3 regions of the Rhizobium sp. BK060 genome follow, and region 3 is predicted to be linked to each of the others. Evidence: riboswitches for the same ligand, from Rfam matches in the RefSeq annotation. Region 3 holds a riboswitch; each other region holds the start of a gene.

Region 1 (6,782 bases), on a different contig from region 3:
CTGTTGGAATCGGGCGACATTCGGAATAATATCCGATGCTGCCCGATCGGCTTTGCGCTTTCCAGGGGGCTTCGGGTGATTCCGGTGCTCGGCTGTTCGATCAGCCGATCTCTCTTCAAGCGTTGCGCGGCGGCTCGTAGCCAGCGGTGCTTCTCTAATCGGCGTGTCGAGGTCAAGCGCTGTTCGCGTTTTTTTCTTGGGGCGCTCTCGGCGGGACGAGATCACACCATCGTCTGCAGTCGGCCCGAAGCCGACTTACCCGGACCGGCTAACGCCTACTTTGCGCGATGTTTGCTAAAGAGAGCGACTACGCTGTGAGGGGCATTATCACCAAGAAATCGGCTGAGGTTCTGTGCGGTTTCTTCGGCGACCTTCATGCTTCTGGGAAAGAGATTCATTTCATAGAGCGCAAGTGCGGCTTCCACATCATCGGGCGTCGAGATGAGCACACTTGCAAGCTCGTAGCCATCATACAGGGCAAGGTTGGCACCTTCTCCCGCGAACGGCGACATCAAATGTGCCGCATCGCCAAGCAACGTCACGCCGGGTACTCGTCGCCATTGGTGTTCGACTGGCAGCGCATAAATCGGGCGAAGCACGGGATCGGCCTCGCCCTCTGTGATAAGGGCGGTTAGGTGGGAAGCCCATCCTTCGAACTGCTCGGCGATACGAGCCAAGCCAGCCTTCGGGTCGGCGAAGTCGATTGAATTCGCCCAGTCTTCCGGCTTGTTCAAGGCCGCATAGGTATGCAGCATTCCGTTTGCATAGCGGTGCGCCAAGATGGCCTTGCCCGGAGCGACTGCCATAAGCGTGCCACTTCCTATTGCTTCCGCGCTTGCCTTATGGCGCGTGTGGCCGTCGAAAAGGATGGTTTCGATGAACAATGTGCCTGAGTAGAGGGGCTTAGCAGGGGACAAAAGCGGACGAACTTTCGACCACGCGCCATCGGCACCCACAAGCAGATCAGAAAGGACGGTTGAACCGTTGGCAAAAGTGACCTCGTGCTGATCTGCGCCATGCGGGGCTATCGATGTGACCCTGTGGCCCCACTTAATCGTCTCCGGGGGAAGCGAGCCGATAAGCATGTTCCGAAGGTGGCCTCGATCAATTTCAGGACGATTGGCGGCGTTGTCGCCAGGACTGTCGAATAGGATATGACCGTCCTTATCAACGACCCGTTTTGCATCTTCGCCGTGGCGGACGAGGCCAAGGAAGGTTTCAAAAAGTCCTGCGGCCTTAAGGGCAATCTGGCCGTTGTATTCATGGATATCCAGTAGCCCGCCCTGCGTTCTCGCGCTCGCCGAGGCTTCGGATTCGTAGATGACCGAGGGGATGCCGTGAAGATGGAGAACACGGGCTAACGTAAGGCCACCGAGACCAGCACCGATGATCGTAACTGGGTTTCGCATTGCAGCGCTCCTATCAAATGCAAGCATGCAGCGTCCGCAGCGCTGATGATTGCTGTAGCCTGATCGTATCAGGCGATTGCTTCGGGAGACGCTGGCCGAGCCGGAGCTATGTGCTCGTCCGACTTGTATTCGGCGGCTGAAATCGGCCTGCCGTTTTTCGCGACGGCATTAGCCTGTATTAAAAGCCTGAGTGATGCAACCCTGTCTTCTGAATTAGCAATCGGACGCCATTCTCGGATGACGACCGCAAATGGCGCATTCCAGCCGAAATCGCTGCTCTAAGGAGCAAAAGTCTTCTGACAGTCACTGCCGTTTCCAACTTGTGCAGCGTTCAACGTCTTTTCGCGGCGCGCGCTTCTCTGCGGGGTCGGCTTGGTGAAGATCGGGAACGAAGCCGATTAGCCCATCTATGCTCTACCGCCACGCCCAATCCTGCCCGCCGGTTGGTCGCGGATTGTTGCCAGCGCGCCAAATGCGCGACGCCCTCGTCCCGCATGCCAAGCGAGCGCCGCATACATCGACGCTTACAGCAGTGAGAATGATCAATCCTTCGCCGGCCCGTCTTGCGTTGCCTTTAGGAGGTTGTCGCGCAGCCGTACCACGGATTTCTGCACGACCGGAAAGTCCTCGCCGAGGCCGGTGGCTTCCACCAGTGGCGCGCCGGGAACCGCCTCAACCAGATTGCGTCCGGCCGGCGTCAGGCTCAGTCGCACCTGCCGCTCGTCAGCGGGATCGCGTTTGCGTTGGATATAGCCCAGGGACTCAAGTTTCTTGAGCATCGGCGTCAGCGTGTTTGATTCCAGGAAGAGCTTTTCGCCGAGCGTTCCTACGGTCTGGTCGTCCTTCTCGGAGAGGGCGACCATTGCGATATACTGGGTGTAGGTCAGATTCAGCTTGTCGAGGATCGGCTTGTATGCGCGGCCGAAGGCCAGATTTGCCGAGTAGACCGCGAAGCATAAAAAGTTGGAGAGCTTGTTGCTCTTGCTGTCGCTCTCGCCGGAAGAGGGCGCTCCTGTCTCCAGGTTCTTGGCGGTTTTGGATGCGGACATGGGAGATCCTATTCGGCTGTTCGTTCTGCTTTTTATATAAATCGCATCCGATTAAATCGCAATGGTATTGACAATGCATTTTCATCGACCTATTTAGATCGTATCCGATTAAAGCGGATACGATTAACAAATCCCAGAAAGGATTTTACCATGACCGAGAAACTCCTCTTTACCGGCAAGACCCACAACAAGGGCGGTCGCAATGGTTTCACACGCAGCAGTGATGGCGAGCTTGACCTTCAGTTGTCGCAGCCGCACCCGGCGGCCGAACGCCTCTTCGGCGCTGCTTGGTCGGCTTGCTTCATTGGTGCCATTGAGGTCGCTGCAGCGCAAAGAAAGATCAAGCTGCCCGTTGAGCCCGAGATCGACACGGAAATCGATCTGAACGCCGACGGTGGTTCCTACTTCCTGCGCGCACGCCTGAACGTCAGCGTGCCGGGCATTGAGCGTGATGTCGCCGAGGAACTCATCCACGCAGCGCATGAGATCTGCCCGTATTCTAAGGCAACGCGCGGCAACATCGACGTGGCGCTCAACCTCGTTTGAAGGGATGAGAACGCTCTCGGCGAGAACCAATCCAAAGGTATCGCCAACACCATCATGCAACGGGATGCGCGCCGCCTTCAGTGAAATCGTGCCCGCATCCCGAGCAACCTCAAGCACAGGAGGATATCATGACAGCTCCAGTATCATCGATCACACGGCGTAGCCTGCTTGGATGCGCGGCGGTTGCCGGCGTCGTCAGATCGCGGACTCGCCGGTCGGTCTGGCAGCATGGATGATCGACCACGATATCCGCAGCTACGAGATGATCGCACGCGTCTTCGATGGAAAGGCCGAAGGCCTGACGCGGGACGATATCCTGGACAACATTACATTCTACTGGCTGACGAACACGGCCGTCTCGTCGGCGCGGCTCTACTGGAAAAACAAGCTGGCGTTCTTTGCCGTCAAGAATGTCACCATTCCGGTCGCCGTTAGCGTTTTTCCGGATGAGATCTATGCGGCTCCGCGCAGCTGGACGGAACGCGCCTATCCGAAGCTCATCCACTACAACAAGCTCGACAAGGGCGGGCACTTTGCTGCTTGGGAGCAGCCGAAGGGCTTCGCTTCGGAGCTCAGAGCGGCCTTCCGCTCGCTGCGGTCGGCGTAGGGGCGGTTAGGACGGCGCTTCAGCGGCGCCGTCTCTTTGGTGACGGTAATCTGCGCGAAGAAGGTCTCGGGAAACCGCCGGATCGAAGGAAAACCAGGAATGCGTGACGTCGTCGAATTGCAGTTCGATCTTACCCCTCCCACTCGGGAACAGATGGAGCAGCTGGTGGCGGACCTCAGCGAGGAGGATCGCCATCTGCTTTTGGAGCATGGTGAGGAGGCGCCATTCTGTGGCGTGTTCCTCCACGAGCGACGCGAGGGGTTTTTTACCTGCCGGCTCTGCGGACTTCCGCTGTTCAAGGCCGTTGCGAAATTCGAAAGCGGTACAGGCTGGCCGAGCTTCACGGCCCCGGCAGCCGACAATCACCTGCGGCGCGTTCGTGATACCCGCTACCGCATGCTCAGAACGGAAATTGTTTGCGCGCGTTGCAACGCGCATCAGGGGCACGTCTTTCCCGACGGCCCGCCTCCGACAGGCGAGCGCTTCTGCATAAACTCAGGGTCGCTCGAATTCACCCCGAAAGGGCAGCCGCTTCCTGACAAGCTTGGTCGCGGTGGCCCGGAAGGAGCGCCAGCACGATAGATGCTCGCCGCCGGAGCGCAATCGTCGCCGTCGAGACGGCGATTGCTCCGGCCCACAGGCAGTTTTAACCGATCATCAACGCTGATGGGCGACTTCCCCGCGATTTGTCGCAAATGGGGTGCGGCCCAGTCTGTAGATGATTGCGCAATGCACAGGTCCGTCTATTTTGGCCGCATCATCTCGGCGCTTGTGGCAACACTTCGCGCACAACCGGGGCAGGGGATCATGAAAGCGGCCTTCCATACGACCTTGGGGATCGTAGTCCTTCTACCAGCAGCGGCCTTGGGTCAGTCAGGCGGTTGGCAACCCAATGGCAGTGGTATGAGCACCTGGCATGTGTCGCCATCGGAAGGCACCTGCAACGTCAGTCAGGCGCAGAACCGGGCCCGCCGCGCTGGCATCTACCGCACCGACCTTGTCTATCGCGACGAGAACGTTCTGACGCTGAGGGGACTGACCGAATGGGGCGATCGCCGGGAGATCACCTTTGCCAACATCCGAGGATGTCCTGAGGTCGGATTTCAAGATATGCAGCAGAGCCAACCCGGACGAGCGCCCACCAATCGATGACTTGACGTCGCACGGCTCGCCGGCGTAACTGAGCGCGACGGTTCCCCAAGGACGACTCTAAGGGGATTAATAGGGAACATGGTGAGGACGACCCAAGAGGGACCAAAACCGTGGCTGCCCCCGCAACTGTAGGCGGATTGTCGCTCATCCGAGGTCGTTTAGGACCATGTCACTGCGAACCAATCGCGGGAAGGCAGATGAAGGCATATATCCGTGAGCCAGGAGACCTGCCGTCAATCACGATCCAATCACCCGGGCGGGGATGCCCGGAAAGGAACAGCCATGATTGACCTGAGCCTTCGCCGATATAGAGCACACATCCGTCTCGATTGGGTTTTCCGTCGCTAGCGTTAGCCCGGCGTGCCGTCATTCCTAGCGGTTGCGCCGGCAATGAACGCTGGCCCCTTTCCTCCTAATCGAGATTGCCTATGCGTAAATTTCTTGCAGCCATTGCGCTTGCCTTCGGCTTTGCTGGCTTGGCGGCGCCAAGTCTTGCCGCCACCCAGTATCCATTGACCATCAACAATTGCGGCCGCGAGGTCGTCTTCAATAAGGCGCCGGCCAACATCGTATCGGTCGGTCAGGGCATGACCGAAGTTCTTTTCTCGCTCGGGCTGGCGGACAGGATTGCCGGAACGGCAGTCTGGGTCGGCCCGGTTTTGCCGCAATATGCCGAAGTCAACGCGAGGATCAAACGGCTTGCCGACAACGATCCGAGCTTTGAATCCGTCGTCGGTCAGGAACCGGATCTGGTCGCCGCCGAGTTTGAGTGGCACGTCGGTCAGCAAGGGTCCGTCGGCAAGCGGGAGCAATTCGCCGAACTCGGCATCAATACCTACATCGCGCCGGCGGATTGCGTCGCCAAGGTCAATGCCGACAGCGGCGACGGCGTTCGCAAGGAACTGTTCACGATGGACCTGATCTATCGGGAGATCGCTGAGTTGGCCGAAATCTTCGACATCACGGAGCGCGGCGATGCGCTCATCGCCGAGCTGCAGCAACGCGAAGCGCGGGCCGTCGCATCGGTTGCCGGTGCCGCTGCAAAGAACCTCCCGGTCGTCTTCTGGTTCTCCAGCAAGGAAATCAACGGCGATGCATTCATCGCCGGAAAGAACAGCGCCCCGGCCTATGTCCTGAAGATGCTCGGTGCGAAGAATGTGGTCGCGACAGACGAGGAGTGGCCGCTCGTCGGCTGGGAGACGATTGCAGAGGCCAATCCGGCTGTGATCGTCGTAGCGACGATGGACCGGCGCCGCTATGCGGCGGATGACCCCACGGTAAAGCTCAACTTTCTGGCAAAGGACCCGGTCACGAGCCAACTCGATGCCGTCAGGAATAAGCGCTTCGTCATGATGGATGCCCAATCGATGAACCCGACGATCCGGACGATCGACGGGATCGAGATACTGGCGAAGGGCATCAATTCCTTCGGTCTGGCGCAGTGAGCGGCGCCATTTTCAGGCAGTCGGTATGGTGGGCGCATGGTGCGCTCGCCATTGCTGCATTCTCCCTGCTCGCTCTGATGATCGGTCTCGCCGTTTCGATCGGGGAGATATCGATCCCGCTGGCGACGACCGCGAAAGCGGTGTCGAACCGCCTCCTCGGTACGACTTTCGAGCTTAGCCGCATCCATCAAGGCATCATCTGGGACTATAGATTGAGCCGAGCGTTGGTGGCCGCAAGTGCCGGGGCGTCGCTCGCGCTCAGCGGCGCGGTTCTGCAGGCGTTGCTGCGAAACCCGTTGGCCGAACCCTACGTGCTCGGCGTTTCCGCAGGAGCCTCGACCGGCGCGGTTGGCGTGATGCTGCTCGGCTTCGGCTATGGTGTTCTCAGTCTGTCCAGCGGCGCCTTTATCGGCGCCGTGATCGCATTCCTGCTCGTTGCCTTTCTTGCGGCAGGCGCCGGAGGCACTAGCGAACGCATCATTCTTTGCGGCGTCGCCGGATCGCAGCTCTTCAATGCGGCCACCTCCTATATCGTCACGACCTCGGCAAATGCCGAGCAGGCGAGGGGCGTCAT
Region 2 (6,782 bases), on a different contig from region 3:
TGTTCGGGAAAGGCATCTCGGAAAAAGCCGGAAATGCGCAACGTCACGTCGACACGCGGGCGGCGCAGCAGCGCCGGCGGAATGACTTCGTAGCCGGTGACGCGCCGCGAGGTCATGTCCCAGACCGGCTTCACGCCGATCAGGGCCAGAGCCTGTGCAATATCATCGCCGCCGGTGCGCATGTTCGAAGTGCCCCAGGCGGTCAGGCCGAAGGACACCGGCCATTCGCCGTGATCCTGCACATAGCGGCGGATCAGCAATTCGGCGGACTTCCTCCCTAGCTCGTAAGCGGCCGGCGTCGGAACCGCGCGGCTGTCGAGCGAGTAAAAGTTTCGCCCAGTCGGCAGTACATCCGGGCGTCCTCGCGTCGGCGCACCCGACGGCCCGGGCGCCACGAAACGGCCGTCGAGCCCCCGGAGCAGACCTTCGATCTCGGCAGCCCCGCAGGCCAAAATGGCGGGCTTGAGCCGCATTTCGATCTCCGCAAGCACGGCGCGTGTGGCCCCCCAATCCTCCGGGCAAGCGAACTCGCCTGCGACCAGCCTTGCCGCAAGCAGTTCGATCCGCTCGACAGTATCGCCGTTCGTTCGCCAGATCGCGTCTGTGGTATCAGCAAGACTATCCAGAAGCGGCCCGGCCCAAGGCTCGGCCATGTCGCAGTCGAGAGGGTCGAAATCCAGGCCGATATCTGCGGCAATCGCCCGCTGGAGGCTGCGGTCGCCGTCCTGGCCGAGGCCCCGCGGGACCCGAGCCAATGACACCGTCAGATCGGTCAGCAATCGGCCCTGAGGCGAGACGCCGAACACATGCAGGCCATCGCGAATCTGCATCTCCTTGAGGTCGCAGAGATAGGCATCGAGCTTCTTCAGCGCTTCGGTTTCGCTCTCGCCTTTGTTGATACCGGCATCGCGGTCGAGACCTATGTCCGCCACGAGGTCGAGAATCTGGTTGCCGAGAAGCCGAATGCGGCGCGGATCGCCACCTGACGCCTCGTAGTATTCGTCGACCAGCGCCTCCAGATCCTTCAGCGGCCCGTAGGTCTCGGCACGTGTCAGCGGCGGTGTCAGATGGTCGATGATCACGGCGCCAGCGCGACGCTTCGCCTGAGTTCCCTCGCCGGGATCATTGACGATGAAGGGATAGAGATGCGGCATCGGGCCGAGGATGGCTTCCGGATAGCATTCCTCGGAGAGCGCCAGCGCCTTGCCCGGCAGCCACTCGAGATTGCCGTGCTTGCCCATGTGGATGACGGCGTGCGCGCCGAACTCGTGGCGAAGGAAAGCGTAGAAGGCAAGATAGCCGTGCGGCGGCACAAGATCCGGCGAATGATAGCTTTCCTTCGGATCGATGTTGTAGCCCCGCGCCGGCTGGATGCCGACCAGCACCTCCCCAAGCCGCATGAACGGCAGCGCAAAAGCGCCGTTCAGCACATAGGGATCGGTCTCGGGCGCACCCCAGCGCGCACCGATTTCATCCTGAATCGTTTTGGGAAGACTTGCGAAGAAAGCTTTGTAACGACTCAAGGAAAGCACTTCGCGGACAAGCTTCCCATCCGTGCCGGAATTTGTCGGGCCTTCCATAAGCCGCCGGATCAGCGCTTCGCCATCATCCGGCACATCCGCCACTCGATAACCGGCGGCACGCATCGCCTTCAGCGCCTCGACGGTGCCGGCAGGCGTGTCCAGCCCGACGCCATTGCCGAGTCTGCCATCGCGGTTTGGATAGTTGGCCATGACAAGCGCAATGCGCCGGTCGCCGGCAGATGTCGTGCGCAGCGTCGCCCAGCTGGCAGCAAGCCGGGCCGTATAGTGCATCCGCTCGATATCGGGCTCGCTGCCGACAATGTTGGCCTCGACCCTCGCATCGTAGCGAGCCGCGGATTTGAAGGAGACCGCGCGGGCAAGCACCCGTCCGTCCACTTCAGGCAGCGCAACATTCATTCCAAGATCGCGCGCGGTGAGGCCCTGCGAGGAGGTGGCCCAGGCCTGACGCGACGACGCCGAAAAGATCGCCTGAAGCACGACCGCGTCGTTGGCTTCCAACACGGTCGGTTCACGATCCGCGCCCGGCGCAGATACGGCAAAGCCAGTCGTGTTGATCACCACTTCGGGTTTGATGAGGTCAAAGACACTTTCGAGAATGCCCTTCGAGACGGGGTCCTTGAGACTATAGGCAAACACCGGCAGCGGCCGGATGCCTTCGGCCAGCAGCGTATCGATCAAGGCTTCGACAGGCCTGGTCTCGCCGCTCTGCACGAGCGCCCGATAAAAGCTGACTGCAACGACAGGCGAATGCGACGCCCCTTGCAGGAATCGAAGCCGCCCATCGCATGCCGCTTTCCACTCCTCGACACCGACGACGCCCTTGCCCGGCCACCAGATCCCGGCCTTCATCAGCGGCGATGCCGCTTCGGGCTTTTCAGCGCCTGATAGCACCGCGCCGGCATAAGCGAGAAACGCACGTGAATTGGCGTCGCCACCTTCGATGAGATAGGCCCAGAGGGCATTTAAGTCTTCAAGCGGAACATTCGAAAACGGCGTCAAACCTGCGTCCGGCTTCGAATCTCCCGGCAGTACGGCGATAAGCGCGCCATGGCGCGCTGCCGCCGCATGAAGCGCCTCGAGTGCATAGTGGAAATAGCTTGCGCCACCCAACGCCCTGACGACGATCAGCTTCGCATGCCGGGCCGTCCGCTTGATATAGGCGTCGACCGACATCGGATGCTTCAAGCTCATCAGGCTTGCCAGCCGCAGCCCGAAGCCAGCGGCCGCCTCGTCATACGCGGCCGCCACTGCAGCAAGCTCGGTGTCGGCCGCCGACAAAAAGAGGACATCACCGGGAGACTGACCGAGATCGATCGCCTCCTCGCCGTCACTTATCGTTCCCTGCTGTGCCAGGAGCAGATGCATTGGTCTGCCTTATGCCAGCGCTTCTATCGCCTTGCGCACCGCCGCTTCGTCCATCTCGTGCAGGCCGATGACGACCAGGCGGGTACCGCGCGCTTCGCCGGGCGCCCAGGCGCGATCGAAATAGTGGTCGATGCGGGTTCCAACCGCCTGGACTTGCAGGCGCATCGGCTTGCCAGGAACATGGACGAATCCCTTGAGGCGCAGCACGTCATGCTGGCCGATGATCGACTTCAACGCGCCCACGAAGGCGGCAGGATCGGCAACGGGGCCGAGTTCCACGACAAAGCTGTCGAACTCGTCGTGGTCGTGCGTTACGCCGTCCTGGTGCTCGAGTTCATGATGGGACTTGCGGTTGACTACATCGTCTTCGGTACCGACGCCGAGCCCGAGCAGCACGCTCGCCGGAACCTCGCCATTGCGTGCCTCGATCATGACAGGCTTGCGGGCAACACGGGAAGCGACCTCGTCGCGCACGCGACCGAGGCCTGCCGCATCGAGAAGATCGGTCTTGTTGAGCACGATCAGATCGGCGCAGGTCAGTTGATCCTCGAAAAGCTCCTCGATCGGGCTTTCGTGGTCGAGCGACTCGTCCTCCACGCGGCGGGCCTCGACGGCATCGTGATCGTCGGCAAAGCGCCCGGCGGCAACGGCGGCGCTATCGACGACGGTGACCACGCCATCGACGGTGACCTGCGTGCGGATGTCGGGCCAGTTGAAGGCGGCAACGAGCGGCTGGGGCAGCGCGAGGCCGGAGGTTTCGATGACGATGTGGTCGGGGCGCTGTTCGCGTTCCAAAAGCTTCGTCATCGTCGGAATGAAGTCGTCGGCAACCGTGCAGCAGATGCAGCCATTGGTGAGCTCGATGATATCGTCCTCGGTGCAGTTTTCGGCGCCGCAGCCCCTGAGCACCTCGCCGTCGACGCCGAGATCGCCGAACTCGTTGATAATCAGCGCGATCTTCTTGCCGTTCGTATTGGAAAGCAGATTGCGGATCATCGTCGTCTTGCCGGCGCCGAGAAAGCCGGTGATCACGGTCGCCGGGATTTTCTGCTGGTTCATGAAATTCAACCCTTCATCTTCAGCGGCAGACCTGCCGCGATAAAATACACATCCGCGGCTTCAGCCGCGATCATTTGATGCAAGCGGCCGGCATGATCCCGGAATTCCCGCGCCATGCGGTTTTCCGGAACGATGCCCAGACCGACCTCATTGGAAACGATGACGAGGCGCGCACGCGCCGTAGGCACGTACGCGGCAAGCGAGGCGAACTCTGCCCCAATGTCGCGCTGCTCCATCATCAGATTGGTGACCCAAAGCGTCAGGCAATCGACAAGGATCGCCCGCCCCTCGCCGTCGATCGCCCGCAGGCATCCGACAAGATCGAGCGGTTCTTCCTGGGTATGCCACAGATGGCCACGATCGGCTTTGTGCTTGTCGATCCGGACGCGCATCTCGTCGTCCCAAGCCCGGCCCGTTGCCACATAATGGCGCTCCAGACCGGTCGAAACGACCAACTGCTCGGCAAAACGTGATTTTCCAGAGCGCGCACCGCCCAAGACGAAGGTCGCGCCGGATGATATCGGGCTCATGGAAAGTACTGTCCGATCTGCGGAAGTCTTCCGCGAGAAGCCGGAGCGGCTGCAAAACGCAGCCGGAAAATCTCTCTTTCAGCCATGACAACCTCCGTGCTGGCAGCGGGCATCACCCAGGAATGGGCTGTTCGCCCGGCACGATTGGCAGGTCTCCTGGCTCGCGGATTTTAGCCGCGATCGGGGCAGACCGGAAACCGGTCGCCCAGATCGTGCTAGCGGATCTTCCTCGCCTTCCCGGCTGCATTTCATGAAAAGGCGGACGATTCGTAGACGTAAGAGGCGTCCAGCCCCGGTTGATCATGATGCACTGCCAGTGACTTTTCCGTCGCCGCTTCCGCGCCGCCCGCCTGCACTATTGCAGACCGTCAACCACGGGGAACCAACGCCGGACGGAAAACCCTGACCGCTCTACAGTCGCGGGGTCGGCTATGATGACGGTGCCCGGATTGGGTCCACCGCTTCACATTCCCTTTTCATCCGTACCGATTCAACCGGTCCGGAACCATCCGTTATGAAGTCATCGTTAGGCAAGGCCACTGGCGAAGTCAATCGTGAGCCATCACTCACGACAACGACATTGCATGCCTCGGGCCGCGGTCAAGACGACCTTCTCTACCATATTTATCGTCTTTTATCAGTGGCTTACGTCACAAATAATTGTTGCCAGCGCCGGTCTTTTGCCGCAATTGCATCGCAAGCGGGTCGCGCCACTGATTGCCCTTCCCCTCACCGCACTTGACCGCACCAGCGCCCGCCTAGTTTCTCTGCCATGCTCCTGAAAGTCGATATCCGCCGCTTCGGCCCGTTTCACACCCTCCTCGATATCGGGCGGATGCGCGCTCTGCTGCGGCGGAGCGAAATGGGGATGGTTATCGCCGGCGCGATCGTCGGGGTGATCTCCGGGCTGGCTGTGACAGGCATGAGCCTGGCCTCCCGTGCAATGCACAGGCTGATCTTCGGAATCAGCGACGTCGAGAGGCTGAGCTCCTCGCAGATCGATAACAAGTTCCTGCTACTGACGGCACCGGTTTGCGGCGGCATCCTGCTCGGTCTTTTGCTGTTCATCCTCGCCAAGACCCGTAAGAAGCCGATGGTGGACCCGATCGAGGCAAACGCTCTGCATGGCGGTCGGCTATCGCTCACCGACAGCATTCTGGTGGCCGTCCAGAACCTTATTTCGAACGGATTCGGCGCTTCGGTGGGCCTGGAAGCCGGCTACACACAGTTGGCGGCCGGTCTGGCCTCGAAGCTTGGCCTGAAGTTGCAGCTTCGCCGGTCGGACCTGCGCGTTCTCGTCGGATGCGGCGCGGCCGGTGCGATTGCCGCGGCCTTCAATGCGCCGCTGACCGGCGCCTTCTATGCCTTCGAGCTCATCATTGGCACATACACCATCGTCTCGCTGACGCCCGTTGTCGTTTCCGCACTGGTCGCGACCCAGGTTGCGCGGCTGCTGGCCGGCAGCGATTTCCTGATCGATGTTGGCGAATTCGGCTCGGTCATGCCGGCGGACTATGTCCCGGCTCTGCTACTCGGTGCCGTCTGCGCGGGCGTTGGCATTCTCATCATGCAGGGCGTCGCCTCGATCGAGGAACTGGCGCGCCGGAGTTCCATCGCAACGCCGCTGCGCCCCGCCCTTGGCGGCATCGTCGTCGGTCTGCTGGCCCTTATCACGCCGCAGGTCCTGTCAGCGGGACACGGAGCGCTGCACCTCAATCTCGGGCGCGATGTCGCTATTCCGGTCCTCATTGGGTTGCTTCTCCTCAAAGCCTTCGCCTCCGCGATCTCGATCGGCTCGGGTTTCAGAGGCGGCCTCTTCTTCGCGTCGCTGTTCATGGGGGCGTTGCTCGGCAAGCTATTTGCCTATTCCGCACCCTATTTCGCCCACGCGACGCTGACACCCGTCATCTACGCGGTCGTCGGCATGAGTTCGCTCGCAGTCGCCGTTATTGGCGGCCCCCTGACGATGACGTTCCTGGCGCTGGAGATCACCGGCGACTTTCCAATCACCGCGCTTGTCCTTGCGGCCGTCATCACGTCCTCACTCGTCGTGCGCAGCACCTTCGGCTACTCCTTCGCAACATGGCGCTTCCACCTGCGCGGCGAGAGCATTCGCAGCGCCCACGATGTCGGCTGGATTCGCAACCTGACGGTCGGCCGGCTGATGCGCGCCGATGTGAAGACCGCCAACGCCACGCTCTCGATCGACGAGTTCAAGGAGCGCTTCCCCATTGGTTCGGCGCAGCGCGTCGTCCTGGTGGACGACACGGGCAAATATAGCGGC
Region 3 (6,782 bases):
CTTGGAGCCGAGATGCACATCGGAAATGAAAAGCGTACGGAAGTGCCGCGTATCCATATTGTCCCTCACAAGCATCCTGCTCATGTCCCATTGTTCACCTGCCCTTCCAAAACCAGAGTCGTGTTTCAGGAAGATGACATGCCGGCGCTACGGCTGATTTTCCCGGTTTCCATCGAGCCTCGCCGCGGCCGCGGCAGATTTGCGCTGTTTTCGCATTTCGAACGGAAATTCCGACTGTTCCGCCACCCCGTTTGATGTATTGAAGGCAGTTCAAAGACAGCATGCGGCAGCCCGGAGGCGATGATGGATCATCAGGAAAAGTCCAAGACGGAAAAAAATCTGGCAGGTGGAAGTCTCGACGAGCAGGCGCTCTACTTCCATCGCTATCCGCGTCCGGGCAAGCTCGAAATCCAGGCGATCAAGCCGCTCGGCAACCAGCGCGACCTGGCACTCGCCTATTCTCCGGGCGTTGCAGCGCCCTGCCTGGCGATCCGCGACAATCCCGAGACGGCCGCCGACTATACGTCTCGCGCAAATCTCGTAGCGGTCATTTCCAACGGTACGGCCGTTCTCGGCCTCGGCAATATCGGCCCGTTGGCATCGAAGCCGGTCATGGAGGGCAAGGCCGTCCTCTTCAAGAAGTTCGCCAACATCGACGTCTTCGACATCGAGGTCGATGCATCGAGCGTCGAGCAGATGGTGTCGACCGTCGCCTCGCTCGAGCCGACCTTCGGCGGCATCAATCTCGAGGACATCAAGGCACCGGAATGTTTCGAGATCGAGCGTCAGCTGCGCGAAACCATGAAGATCCCGGTCTTCCACGATGACCAGCATGGCACCGCCATCATCGTTGCCGCCGCCATCCTCAATGGTCTGGAACTGGCGAACAAGAAGATCGACGAGGTCAAGATCGTCGCCTCGGGTGCCGGTGCTGCCGCCCTTGCCTGCCTCAATCTCCTCGTCACGCTCGGCGCCAAGCGGGAAAACATCTGGGTCCATGACATCGAGGGCCTCGTCTACGAAGGCCGCACCGAATTGATGGACGAATGGAAGAGCGTCTACACGCAGAAGAGCGACACACGCACACTCGCCGAAAACATCGGCGGTGCCGACGTCTTCCTTGGACTTTCCGCCGCCGGCGTGCTGAAGTCGGAACTGCTGGCGCAGATGGCCGAAAACCCGCTGATCATGGCGCTCGCCAACCCGACGCCCGAGATCATGCCCGATCTCGCTCGCGCCGCGCGCCCCGATGCCATGATCTGCACCGGCCGTTCCGACTTCCCGAACCAGGTGAACAACGTTCTCTGCTTCCCCTATATTTTCCGCGGCGCGCTCGATTGCGGCGCAGTGACGATCAACGAAGAAATGAAAATGGCGGCCGTGCGCGCCATCGCAGCACTTGCGCGCGAGGAACCTTCCGACGTCGCCGCACGCGCCTACTCGGGTGAAACGCCGGTCTTCGGCCCGAACTACCTGATTCCCTCGCCTTTCGACCCGCGCCTGATCCTGCGCATCGCCCCGGCCGTCGCGAAGGCAGCCGCCGAGAGCGGTGTCGCCCTGCGCCCGATCAGCGACTTCGACGCCTACCTCGACCAGCTCAACCGTTTCGTCTTCCGCTCCGGTTTCATCATGAAGCCGATCTTTGCCGCGGCGAAGAATGCCGAGCGCAAGCGCGTGATCTTCTCCGAAGGCGAGGACGAGCGGGTGTTGCGCGCCGCACAGGTCCTGCTGGAAGAAGGAATTGCCAAACCGATCCTGATCGGTCGCCCGCAAGTCATCGAGACTCGCCTAAAGCGCTACGGCCTACGCATTCGTCCACTGGCCGATTTCGATGTCATCAACCCGGAAGACGATCCACGCTTCCGCGAATATGTCGATCTCTACTTCTCGCTCGTTGGACGTCGCGGCGTCATTCCGGAGGCAGCCCGTACCATCGTTCGTACCAACACGACTGTCATCGGCGCCCTGGCCCTGAAGCGGGGTGAGGCAGATGCGCTCATCTGTGGGCTGGAGGGCCGCTACGAGAAACATCTGCGCGACGTTCGCCAGATCATCGGCAAGCGACACGACGTGTGCGACTTCTCGGCGCTCAGCCTGCTGATCTCGCAGCGCGGTGCCGCCTTCTTCACCGACACCTACGTCACCTTTAATCCGACTGCGGAGGAGATTGCGGAGTCCGCGGTTCTTGCCGCCGAGGAAATCAAGCGCTTCGGCATCACGCCGCGAGCTGCCCTCGTATCCCATTCGAATTTCGGTTCGCGTGAGTCCGAGAGCGCGACGAAGATGCGTGCCGCTCTCAAGCTCGTGCGTGAGGCGGCGCCGGATCTCGAAGTCGACGGCGAAATGCACGGCGAAAGCGCGATCTCCGACGCCCTGCGCAAGCGCGTCATGCCCGACACGACCCTGCACGACGAAGCAAACCTGCTGGTTTTCCCGAACCTCGATGCAGCCAACATCACGCTCGGCGTCGTAAAGTCGATGATCGACGGGTTGCACGTCGGGCCGATCTTGCTTGGTGCAGCGCTGCCCGCGCACATCCTGGCGCCGTCCGTCACTTCCCGCGGCGTAGTCAACATGGCCGCCCTCGCCGTCGTGGAGGCTTCACAACCGGCGTGATTTGCCGCAGATCGAGAAAATGCGGTAGGATTCTGACCGCAGCTCGTTAAGACAAACGAGCTAGCAATGAAGGCGCGGCGAAAAAGCCGCGCCAGACGACCCTGCTATTTGCTCATCGATGGGACGATGCCTTGAACCGCTGGATTCTGTCACTCATAGCCGCATTTACTTTGACCGGCCCGAGCTACGCCCAGATGCCGGCAATCTGTGGCGATCTGCGCGCCCGCCTTGCCGACCTGCCGCAGATCATCGGCAGCACGTCCGAGGTGCGCAAGTACGCCAGCGCTATCGCAGAGCAGAACCTTGAGCTTCGCAAGGTCCGCAGCGATCTGCGCCAGAGCGGCTGCACGAGCGGCAGCATGGTGGTGATCGGCGACGATGACGGATACTGCGGGGAACTCGAGCGCGCAGAATCCAAGATGGTCGACAATATCCGCTATCTCCAGCAGCGTCGCGACGAACTGCGCGGTCAGAGCGAGGATGTCCGCACGAGGAACGAACTTCTTGCCGCACTCGATGACAATGGCTGCAACGAGGAACAATGGCCCGCCGACAGCGCCGAAGGGTATGCGCAGCCACCGAGTATCGAAGATCAGGCGCTGCGAAGCGACACGTTCATTCCGTTGGGTCGTGATCCCAGCCGGCGCCGCTATGGTCTCCCGGGCATGTCGCCGCTCTCTCATCTGAACACCGTCTGCGTGCGAAGCTGTGACGGCGGCTTTTTTCCGTTGAGCTCGAACGCAACATCCCAGGACTTTGCCCGCGATGCCGACACCTGCTCGAAGATGTGTCCCGGCATCGACACCGAGCTCTTCTATCATGACGTCTCCAGCACGGAGACATCGCAGATGATCTCCGCGGCGACAGGCGCGCCCTACAGCGCCATGCCGAATGCCTTCGCCTACAAGAACCGCAAGCCCGGCGAAAGATCGTCCTGCAGCTGCGATCTAAACGCCTACTACGAGCGGATGCGAAAAAGCCAAACGATCAGCGAACCGCCGCAGGGGTCGATCACCACGATCGAAACCAAGAAGCCCGAGACCAAGAGCCCGACCGCAGCACCCGCGGTTCCGCTGCCACAGGTGCCGGACAGGCCTTACGACCCGGCAAACAAGGTCCGTCAGATCGGTCCGCAGTTCCTGGCGGGCGACCAAGGCACGATCGACCTCAAGAACCCGGCAAAGCCAGGTCCCCAGCCGCAGCAATAGTCGCTGCCTAGTCTGCAGACTTGCCCCAACGATCCATAAACACAAGCTCCTCCAGCGGCAGGCGCTGGCGCCATCCTTTGACCGCCAGTTCCGGTTGGTCATAGAGCTGATCGACGTAACCTAGGCACAGCCAGGCAACGATCTCCACCCGCTCCGGAACGCCGAGAATCCCCTTGATATCGGACTCGTGAAAGATGCTCACCCAGCCGACCCCGACGCCTTCGGCACGCGCTGCCAGCCACAAATTCTGCACGGCGCAGACTGTGGAGTAGGAGTCCATTCGCCGGTTGTGGGTCCGTCCGAGAACGACATCACCGCAGCGATCGGGATCACAGGTGACGCAAATGCTGAGCGGTGCGGCTCGGATGCCCTCCAGCTTCAGCGACCGGTAGAGCTGCTGTCGCTCCCCCTGAAACATCTCGCCGGCCTCGCGATTAGCGCGATCGAACGCCTGCCAAACAGCCTCCTTCATCTGCTGATCGCGCACCAGGACGAAGTTCCAGGGCTGCATGAATCCAACAGACGGGGCGTGGTGCGCAGCCGTCAAAAGCCTGCTGACGACGTCGTCGGGTATGGGATCCGGGCGAAACTCCGAACGCACGTCACGGCGCGTCGAAATCGCCCTGTAGACGGCGTCGCGGTCCTCGGTCGAAAAGGCTGCAGCTCCCGACAGGGAGCCTGAATGGTCTGGTCGCATCGTCAATCCCCAACAACACAACCGCCCGCCGTCCACGCGGGTCAGTCTATGATGTCGGGCCGGTCTTCTGACTTGGCGTCATCCGACTGCCGCGCCTTCCCGGTACTGGACCAGTGGCGTGTTGCGGCAGTCGTCAGCCTTACAGCGTTGGGCACGTTTCGGTCTCACACCGAATTCCCGATTCTCCCGCCTAAGACGGGCACCCGACGGAAGGGTCTATGCCGGCAAAAATCACGCGATGCAATCCCTCACACAGAGACTGGGTAGTAACGCACATAGGCGAACTCATCGCCCGACGGCGACCAGTTCGGCACGTTGATCGTTCCCTGCCCGCCGAAGAGATCGAAGAGTGTTGTCAGCTTGCCCCCATCCATGTCCATCAGCCGCAGCCGTACATTGAGATCGCGCGGGTGGTCGAAGACGTCGGGATCGTAGGAAAGGATCAGGACCTTATCGTTGTTTGGCGACGGATGAGCAAACCAATTCCCACAATTGTCGCTGGTGATCTGCTCGAGGCCGGTCCCATCCGGGTGAATGCGCCAGATCTGCATGAGGCCGGTGCGGCTGGAATTGAAGTAGATCCACTGGCCGTCGGCTGAATAATCCGGCCCGTCATTGCGCCCCTCGCCGTGCGTCAACCGCTTTTCTTCGCCGCCGTCCACGGAGATCGTGTAGATATCGAATACGTCGTTGCGGATGCCGCAATAGGCCAGTTGTTTCCCGTCGGGCGACCAGCCATGCCAGTAGGACGGCTGATTTTGCGTCACCAGACGCGGCGTGCCGCCTTCGGCGGGTAGCACATAAATCGTCGACTTACCGAACTCAGTCTTATCGGAAATGACGATCTGACGGCCATCAGGCGAAATGCCATGATCATTGTTACAGGCCGTGGCAAAGCCGGTATCGACCTTTTCGACCTTGCCCGAACCGTCAAGCGCCAGACGGTACAGAAGACCGTCACCGTTCAGCAGAAGATAGCTACCGTCGGGTGAAAAGTTCGGCGCCTCCACGAGTTGCGTGGTTTGCCAGACGACGCGCGCCTCGCCTGTCCTGATGTTGTAGATCTCGACGGAACTGCGCAATCTGAATCCTCCTGACATCGACTCCGTCAGACCTACGACGGCCCGCCACTCAGCACAAGCAAATGCACCAGGCCAGCTTGCACCACAGGACGTGTCTCTTGGGCGACCGGCGCCTTATCCACTAATCACAAATGCGGGAAACCTAACGGTTCATCTAGCGTTCATGACGAGGATGTGACAGTTCGGTGAAGCTTTTATGACGTTGGAGTTTTCCGGTTGATCGCGTTGGTAATGAGGTCTGCAGTGGCAGCGCGCTTTGCGTCGCTTTCCACCGATTTCGGAGGAAGCGTCCGGTCGCCTGCTATACGCACAGCGCTCGGCGTCGCTCTTTGCGCCCTGCTTGCTCTCTTTGCTACGGCCGCCGTCGAGATAATTGCCCGCGATGGGCTGGCCGACGTGCGCGAATTCCTGATATCGCCGGCGCGTCCCGGAATGACGACCGTTGTAATGTTGACTGTCCTGATGCTGTCGCTCGATGCCGCCTTGGGAAGACAATTCATTTCGGCATTGATCGTTCTCCCGCTGGTCTTCGTTCCCGCCATTGTCTCCAACCAGAAGCAGCATTACCTCACGGACCCCCTTTATCCATCCGACGTTCTTTTCGGGCGCCAGATCATGGAACTGCTTCCTGTCATGGTGCGCGACCGCCCCTGGACTGCCGTTGCGATGGTTGTCGGCATTGCCCTTTCCGCTGGCGCGATTGTCATCCTCTGGCGCTTCGCCTGGCGCAACTTCCCGAAACTCTCAAGGACCTCTCGCCTCCGCCACCTGTGCGTCGGCCTGCCCGTTATCGCGACTTTCGGGTCATTGATGGACTATTCACAGTATTCCTTCATCCGTGACCGCCTTCAGGTGGTCCCGATGATGTGGGACCAGAAGGAAAACTACCGGAGCAACGGCTTCATCCTCGCCTTCATCTTCAATATTCCGATGGCCGACGTTGCAGCACCGGCCGGCTTCGGTACGCAGGCGCTTGATGCTATCCCCGGCCGCAACTACGGCTATCTCAGCGGCCCACGAGAAAAGCCCGACGTGATCATGCTGATGAGTGAATCGTTCTGGGATCCGACCCGACTGAAGACGCTGAGCCTGTCGCCCGATCCCATGCCGACTATTCGCGCCGAGCAGTCTGGCCATGTATTCTCACCGGAGTTCGGCGGCATGACCGCCAACGTCGAA

Evidence for each region. Region 3 has a riboswitch for cobalamin ahead of bluB (5,6-dimethylbenzimidazole synthase). Riboswitches for the same ligand answer to the same signal wherever they lie in the genome.
Region 1: another riboswitch for cobalamin. It lies ahead of FHT71_RS22860 (ABC transporter substrate-binding protein); the one in region 3 lies ahead of bluB (5,6-dimethylbenzimidazole synthase).
Region 2: another riboswitch for cobalamin. It lies ahead of cobU (bifunctional adenosylcobinamide kinase/adenosylcobinamide-phosphate guanylyltransferase); the one in region 3 lies ahead of bluB (5,6-dimethylbenzimidazole synthase).

The regions. Positions count from the first base shown of each region.
Region 1 is NZ_JACHYW010000023.1:73,011-79,792, reverse strand. It holds gene FHT71_RS22890 (NAD(P)/FAD-dependent oxidoreductase) at 276-1,409, opposite strand; gene FHT71_RS22885 (MarR family transcriptional regulator) at 1,952-2,458, opposite strand; gene FHT71_RS22880 (organic hydroperoxide resistance protein) at 2,609-3,004, shown strand; partial or broken gene FHT71_RS22875 (epoxide hydrolase) at 3,204-3,611, shown strand; gene msrB (peptide-methionine (R)-S-oxide reductase MsrB) at 3,711-4,193, shown strand; gene FHT71_RS22865 (hypothetical protein) at 4,419-4,763, shown strand; cobalamin riboswitch at 4,785-5,013, shown strand; gene FHT71_RS22860 (ABC transporter substrate-binding protein) at 5,192-6,208, shown strand; gene FHT71_RS22855 (iron ABC transporter permease) at 6,205-6,782, shown strand, end outside.
Region 2 is NZ_JACHYW010000018.1:82,466-89,247, reverse strand. It holds gene cobN (cobaltochelatase subunit CobN) at 1-2,909, opposite strand, end outside; gene cobW (cobalamin biosynthesis protein CobW) at 2,919-3,968, opposite strand; gene cobU (bifunctional adenosylcobinamide kinase/adenosylcobinamide-phosphate guanylyltransferase) at 3,974-4,498, opposite strand; cobalamin riboswitch at 4,627-5,023, opposite strand; gene FHT71_RS20090 (chloride channel protein) at 5,271-6,782, shown strand, end outside.
Region 3 is NZ_JACHYW010000039.1:9,598-16,379, reverse strand. It holds gene FHT71_RS28690 (UDP-2,3-diacylglucosamine diphosphatase) at 1-57, opposite strand, end outside; gene FHT71_RS28685 (NADP-dependent malic enzyme) at 304-2,616, shown strand; gene FHT71_RS28680 (DUF2865 domain-containing protein) at 2,748-3,824, shown strand; gene bluB (5,6-dimethylbenzimidazole synthase) at 3,832-4,521, opposite strand; cobalamin riboswitch at 4,561-4,743, opposite strand; gene FHT71_RS28670 (PD40 domain-containing protein) at 4,770-5,603, opposite strand; gene FHT71_RS28665 (LTA synthase family protein) at 5,820-6,782, shown strand, end outside.